3 regions of the Micromonospora sp. WMMC264 genome follow, and region 1 is predicted to be linked to each of the others. Evidence: riboswitches for the same ligand, from Rfam matches in the RefSeq annotation. Region 1 holds a riboswitch; each other region holds the start of a gene.
The links. Region 1 has a riboswitch for cyclic di-AMP ahead of O7542_RS02865 (hypothetical protein). Riboswitches for the same ligand answer to the same signal wherever they lie in the genome.
Positions count from the first base shown of each region.

Region 2: another riboswitch for cyclic di-AMP. It lies ahead of O7542_RS15710 (C39 family peptidase); the one in region 1 lies ahead of O7542_RS02865 (hypothetical protein).
Region 3: another riboswitch for cyclic di-AMP. It lies ahead of O7542_RS25545 (C40 family peptidase); the one in region 1 lies ahead of O7542_RS02865 (hypothetical protein).

Region 1 is NZ_CP114907.1:602,754-604,944, reverse strand. It holds gene O7542_RS02870 (cation diffusion facilitator family transporter) at 1-742, shown strand, start outside; cyclic di-AMP (ydaO/yuaA leader) riboswitch at 886-1,017, shown strand; gene O7542_RS02865 (hypothetical protein) at 1,022-2,098, shown strand; gene O7542_RS02860 (SRPBCC family protein) at 2,095-2,191, opposite strand, start outside.
Region 2 is NZ_CP114907.1:3,675,227-3,677,417, forward strand. It holds gene O7542_RS15705 (alpha/beta hydrolase) at 1-234, opposite strand, end outside; gene O7542_RS15710 (C39 family peptidase) at 501-1,334, opposite strand; cyclic di-AMP (ydaO/yuaA leader) riboswitch at 1,541-1,681, opposite strand; gene O7542_RS15715 (hypothetical protein) at 1,982-2,191, opposite strand, start outside.
Region 3 is NZ_CP114907.1:5,752,514-5,754,704, reverse strand. It holds gene O7542_RS25550 (peptidoglycan recognition family protein) at 1-557, opposite strand, end outside; cyclic di-AMP (ydaO/yuaA leader) riboswitch at 796-933, shown strand; gene O7542_RS25545 (C40 family peptidase) at 947-1,978, shown strand; gene dcd (dCTP deaminase) at 2,043-2,191, opposite strand, start outside.

The DNA of each region.
Region 1 (2,191 bases):
CGTGCTCGGCATCGGCATGGCCCTCGCGGCGATCACCGCCACCCGGCGCGCCGGCACCGACCCGCAGCGCACGTTCGGCCTCTACCGGCTGGAGGTGCTCGCCGCCCTCGCCAACGCCGTGCTGCTCGGCGCCGTCGCGGTCTACGTCCTGATCGAGGCGGTACGCCGCTTCGGCGAGCCGCCGGAGGTGCTGGCCGGCCCGATGCTCGTGGTGGCGGTGCTCGGCCTGCTCGCCAACATCGTCGCCTTCGCGCTGCTGCGCGCCGGGGCGAAGGAGAGCATCAACCTGCGCGGCGCGTACCTGGAGGTGCTCGGCGACCTGCTCGGCTCGCTCGGCGTGATCGCCGCGGCGCTGGTCATCGCGGTGACCGACTGGTGGTGGGCGGACCCACTGGTCGCCGTCGGGATCGGCCTGTTCATCCTGCCGCGCACCTGGCGGCTCGGCCGGGCCGCGGTGCGCATCCTGGTGCAGGCGGCGCCGGAGCACCTCCAGGTGACCGCCGTGCACGACCGACTGGCCGCGGTCCCCGGCGTGGCCGAGGTGCACGACCTGCACGTCTGGACGCTCACCTCGGGCATGGAGGTGGCCTCGGCGCACCTGACCACCGACCCGGGCGTGGACCCGGCCGGGGTGCTGGCCGCCGCGCGGACGGCGCTGCACGAGGACTTCTCCATCGATCACGCCACGTTGCAGGTCGAACCCGGAGCGTCAGCCGGAGTGTGCGGAAAGACCGAGTGGTGATTAGGGCAGACTTAAATCACCGTGACTGCTGTACACTTATGTCGGTTTTGCCCCACCATGCGGCACTGCGCAACGGAGCCACGCCCGGGCCGCGCCGGTAGGCTCGGTCGCGGCCGCAGCCACCGGCGTCACGGGCGCAGGTGGGGTGGCCGTCGCCTAATCGCCCGAAGGGGCGAGCCGGGGAACCACGTACGTGGGGTGCATCCGCGTCAGCGGTAGGGATCTTCCGTCCCGAACCCGTCAGCTAACCCGGTCGGCGGTTGACGGAAGGACATGTGAATGCCCCCAGTGGCACCTGTACGACGGACGGCCGCCCGGTTGGCGGCCCTGCTCGTCGCGACGCTGACTGTCGGCGTCGCGACCGTTCCGGCCTCCCCCGCCTCGGCGGCGCCCCGGACCGCCCTGCTCGCCGCCGCGCCCGGCGACGACGAGGGCGGCACGCCCGAGCTGCGCGCCCAACTCGACGCGGCCAGCAAGGGCTGGCTGGAGGCGAAGGCCGCGCTGAACCGGTCGGTGGACCGCCAGAAGCAGCTCAACGACCAGCTCGCGAAGGTCGGCGCCGAGCTGGCCGTACGTGACGCCAAGGTCGGTGAGATCGCCGGGGTGGCGTACCGCGCCGGGCGGCTCGGCACCGCCGCCGCGCTGCTCGACAGCAGCAGCCCGGCGGGCTTCATGGACCGGGCCGCCACGCTGGAACAGGTCGCCGCGCACGAGGACCGCACGGTGCGCGAGCTGATCACCACCCGGGACGAGGCCACCCGCACCCGGGCCGCGCTCGACACCGAGATCCGCGAGCAACGCAAGCAGGTCGAGGTGATGGGCAAGCGCAAGGAGCAGGCCGAGCGCGCGCTCGAAGTGGCGAACGAACGTTCCGCCCGCAACAACAGCAGCGGCGGCGGCAGCGTCCAGGGCACCTCAAGCAAGAACGCGAAGCCCGCACCACGCAACTCGGACGGCTCGTGGCCGTCGGAGTCGTGCAGCGTCAACGACCCGACCCCGGCCAACGGCTGCATCACCCCGCGGACGCTGCACGCGCTGCAGCAGGCCAAGGCGGCCGGTTTCACCAGGTACGTCTCGTGCCACCGGCCCAGCGGCTCGGGCGAGCACCCGAAGGGGCGGGCCTGCGACTTCGCCGCCCAGAAGAACGGCTTCGGCGGCGTGGCCAGCGGCGGTGACCGGACGTACGGCAACAACCTGGCCGCGTACTTCGTGCGCAACGCCGACCCGCTCGCCGTGCTCTACGTGATCTGGTTCAAGCAGATCTGGCTGCCCAGCAGCGGGTGGAAGTCGTACAGCGGCGGCAACGGAGACCCGTCCAGCGACCACACCAACCACGTGCACCTGTCGGTGTACTAGCGCGCTCCCGGGGGGCCGGCCGGATCGGGCCGGCCCTCCAGCGTCGCGCCGAGACGGGCCGCCAGGCTCAGGTGAGCCGCCCGGGCCTGGCGG
Region 2 (2,191 bases), 3.1 Mb from region 1:
CCGGTCGTGCGGGCCCAGCCGGAGCGGACCGAGCCCGTCCGCGACGCGCTGGGCCAGGGCGTCGAAAGAGTAGCCGTCGAGCGGCGGCGACCAGCCGTGGCCGGCCAGGTCGGGGGCGAGCCAGCGCCCGGGCCAGCGGCGCTCCAGCAGCGGCGCCCAGGGCAGCCACACCTCGCCGGTGGCGCCCATGCCGTGCAGGAGAATCAGGTGCCGGTTCCCCGTCGCTTCACCCATTGGCGCAGTCTGCCACCGCCCGCCCCGGACACGCGAGACCAAACCCGACCGACCCGCCCCCACGCCCCACGCCGCCCGCCCTCGCCCTCGCCCTCGCCCTCGCCGCCGATCTTGGAGTTGTGGTGCCTTCCATAGCGGGCGAGCCGGGCATACCAGGCGCCACAAGTCCAAGATCGACGCGCCGAGAGGGCGGCGGGCCAGGGCGGGTGGGGACGGGGAAGGCCGGCGCCCCGGGAGGGGTGCCGGCCTTCCGGGGGTGCGGAGGGTCAGGCGGAGTAGCCGCGGCTGGCGATCCAGTGCGCCAGGTCGATGGTGGTGAGCCAGTACGACGGCAGCGACGGGTCGGCCGAGTCGGCGATCCGCACGATCCGGCCGTCGTCCTTGTAACCGATCACCGCGACGTAGTGGCCGCCCGGGAACGAGTGCCAGCCGCCGTTGGTGTCGGTGGCGGTGCCGGCGACGTTCGCGACGACCCCGCGGCCGTTGCTGATCGCCTCGACCACGTCGGCCTGGAGCCGGTCCATCTGGGCCGGGCTGGCCGAGCCGGGAATCATCCGGGTCCGGTACGGGTTGCCCTTGACCTGCTGGTTGAGCACGCGCGTGGTGTCCTCGGCCGAGTTGGTGCCCATCTCGGTGGTGCCGAGCGGGCCGGCGAGGGCGTCCTGGCTGCGCTCGATGCCGGTGGCGCTGAGCGCGTTGCGCACGGCGGCCGGGCCGCAGTAGTAGTAGTTGATCTGCGCCTGGTAGTCGTAGTCCAGCGTCTTGCTCGACGGCGGCTTCGGCGCGGCCTTGGTGACGTCCGGGTCCGCCGCGGCCTTCTTCGCCGACGGGGAGGCGCTGGGCGACTTGCTGGGCTCGGCGCTCGGCGACGCCGGCGGGACGACGATGCGCGCCTCGCCGCGGCTGGCGGGCTCGCCGAGCCGTGCGCCGAGTTCGGCGACCGAGGCGGTGTTCTCCTGCCGGACCGGGGCGTCCTCACCGGCGGCGAGGGCGGTGCCGGCGCCGGCGGCCAGCACGAGCGCCGCGGCCGATCCGGCGATGATCTGGTACGGGCGTTCGGTGGCGATCCGCCGCAGCTGACGCTTCAGGTGGTGCTTCACGAAATCCTCCACGGGGGGCGTGATCGGCACACGCCGGCCCGGCACGTGGAGGGGTTCACACGTGCTGGCAGGCCGGATGGGCCGGGGGAACGGGTACGCCCGCGATGCCGGGCGCCCAGGGGCGGTTTGCCGGTCGCGTCAGGCGAGCGCGGGTACCGCGGAGCCGTGGAGGCGGGGGGACGATCGAGGGGTGGGCACGAGGATGGGACTCCTTCCGTGGCCGCCGACCGGGTTAGCTGACGGATTCGGGCGGGAAGTACGCCCTACCGCGGCAGTGGCCGCGGATTCACCCCGATGGTGCTCATGGTTCCCCGGTTCGTGATGACACGATTAGGCGGGTCGGCGCGGCGTCGCCTTCTGCGATCGGTTACCGCACCGGACGCGCCGACACTACCGGCGGGTACTGCCCCTGCCAAGCGCTCCCACCTGCGTAAACATGATCCCCGGTAACGGATTTCGGAACAGCCGGTTACTCACTTCACTCAATGGGACAAGCGGTGGTGACGGCGCCCGGGAGGCGAAAAGGGGACAGACGGCGAGCGCCTGACCGGCAATGGCGCGGCTCATTGGCCTGTTCTGCGCTCCACGCCCGTTTCGGCGCCGGGGGTGAGCCGGCTCACCACATTCCGGGTAACAATTCGGTCGCCTCAGCCGACCCGGGCCGGACGCCAGCGGGCGTTGCGGACGGACGCGCCGACCGGCAGGGGGATCGTCGCCACGCCGCGGGACACCGGGGCGGGCCGCACCGCCAGGGTGGCCGCGTACGCCTCGGCGGCGAGCGTACGGGCGGCCTCGGCGGCCAGTTCGGCGTCCCGCCACGCCTGCCGCTCCCGCTCGGCGGCGCTCTCCCAGCCGGT
Region 3 (2,191 bases), 1.6 Mb from region 1:
GTGCCGGCGCCGACCGGCCCGCCCAGAGCCTTCTGGTACGACGACAGCAGCGCCGCGCCGCCGCGGATGTTCGCGGCCGGGTCGGTGCGCAGCGTCCCCGCGTCCAGCCCGGTGAGCGCGGCGGCCGCGTCGAGCGTCTGGAGCGAGGCGCTCGGCAGCGGCGTCTCCCGCGTCGGCGCGGCGGCGGTGGCCGGGTCGAGCTTCAGCGGCCGGGAGTCGTCGCCGCGCGGGTCCTCGTCCTCGTCGACGTGGGCGCTGCCCGGCGTGGCGAGGATGTGCGCGGCGTCGGTCAGGTGCATCGGGCCGTAGCCGCCGCTGGTGCTGGGCTGACCCGGGTGGGTGTCCCAGCGGGACTCCAGATAGGAGACACCGAGCAGCACGTTCTGGGGCACGCCGTACTCGGCCGCGGCGGCGGCGTATTGTTGTTGCCGGTCGCTCGCGGGCGCGGACGTGTCCGGCGCGGCGGTAACCGGGCCGGTGGTCGCCAGCGCGGTGGCCGTGGCCACGGCGGCGGCGAGCAGTATCCGTCTGCCCGACGGCGGGGCGGAGAGATGCATCGAACCTCCTGGACAGGGATGGGGGTCACTGCGTTTCCACCCTCACTCCGCACACCCGCGACGGTCAATACCTTTCCAGTAAGTAATCAGTCGTGAAAGAAAATTTCACCTCCGTGCGCGGTGTGGCGCTGGATCGCGTACGGAGTGTCACGGCGCTGGAAGTTGCGGATCGATAACGGTGGTCCCTACTCTGGTGAATCGTCGGCCGCACGTCTCACCGTCCAACCCGGTCGGTGACGGTCCGACACCGCCGAGTCGCCTCCGGGCGAGCCGGGGAACCAGGTACCTGGGGTGAATCCGCAGCGCTGCTGCGGTAGGGCGGCTCCCTTCCCGCCCGAATCCGTCAGCTAACCCGGTAGGCGGTACGGAAGAAGGAGTACGGACGCCCGGTGGCACTCCATGCCCCGCGGCCGTCGTCGAACCGGTCGGTCGACCGGTCCAGCGCCGCGCCGCGTTCCCGCTGGTCCCGCTTCACCACCGCCCTCGCCGCACTGGTCGGCACCGCCGTCGTACTGACCGGCGGCGCCACTGCGGCACACGCCGAACCCTCGGTCGCCGAGATCGAGGCCCAGATCGACCGCGACTGGAACAAGCTCGAACCGGTCATCGAGCAGGTCAACGACGTACGCGAGCAGCTCGCCGCGCGGCGCAGGCAGGCCGACGCGCTCGGCCGCCAGATCGCACCCCTCCAGGCGCGGGTGGACGCCGCGCTCGGTCAGGTCGGCGGCCTCGCCGCCGACGCCTACAAGGCCGACAACCTCTCCACGGTCAACGCGCTGCTCGGCAGCCGCTCACCCGGTGACCTGGTCGACGGCCTGGAGCTGCTCGACCGCTTCGCGCACCGCCAGCACGAGCAGGTGCGCTCGGTCGCCGCGCTGCGCGACGAGCTGGCGGCGAAGAAGAAGCCGCTGGACGAGATGATCGCCGGCCTGGCGCGCACCGAGGCCCAGCTCGCGGCGAAGAAGAAGCAGATCGACGCCGAGATCGCCAAGCTGGAGAAGCTGCGGCTCAAGGTGTACGGCAAGGGCGGCGGCGGCCCGCTGCGCCCGGCGCCCTGCCCGGCCGGCTATCCCGGCGGCCCGGCCGGAGCGGCGGTGAAGTTCGCCTGCGCCCAGATCGGCAAGATCTACGTCTGGGGCGCCGCCGGCCCGGACCACTTCGACTGCTCGGGCCTCACCATGGCGGCCTGGGCCAAGGGCGGCGTCTCGCTGCCGCACAGCGCACGCCAGCAGCACGGCGTGACGAAGCGCATCAGCCGGGCCGAGCTGCGCGCCGGCGACCTCGTCTTCTACTACAGCGACCTGCACCACGTGGCGATGTACGTGGGCGACGGCTGGGTGGTGCACGCCTCCCAGTCCGGCAAGCCCATCACGATGAAGCGGGTCGACGACGGCGACATCAACAGCTACGGCCGCGTGTAAGGAAGGGCCCCCTCTTAACGCCTCCGGTAGAGGAGGGGGCCCTTCTTAACAACTGCGGGCGGCGTCAGCGCGTCGGCCAGGTGCGCCAGCTCTGCCAGGACCGGCTCGGCGTCGGGCCGCGCTGCCCCTGGTAACGCGAGCCGTAGACGGCCGAGCCGTACGGGTGCTCGGCCGGCGAGGAGAGCCGGAAGATGCAGAGCTGGCCGATCTTCA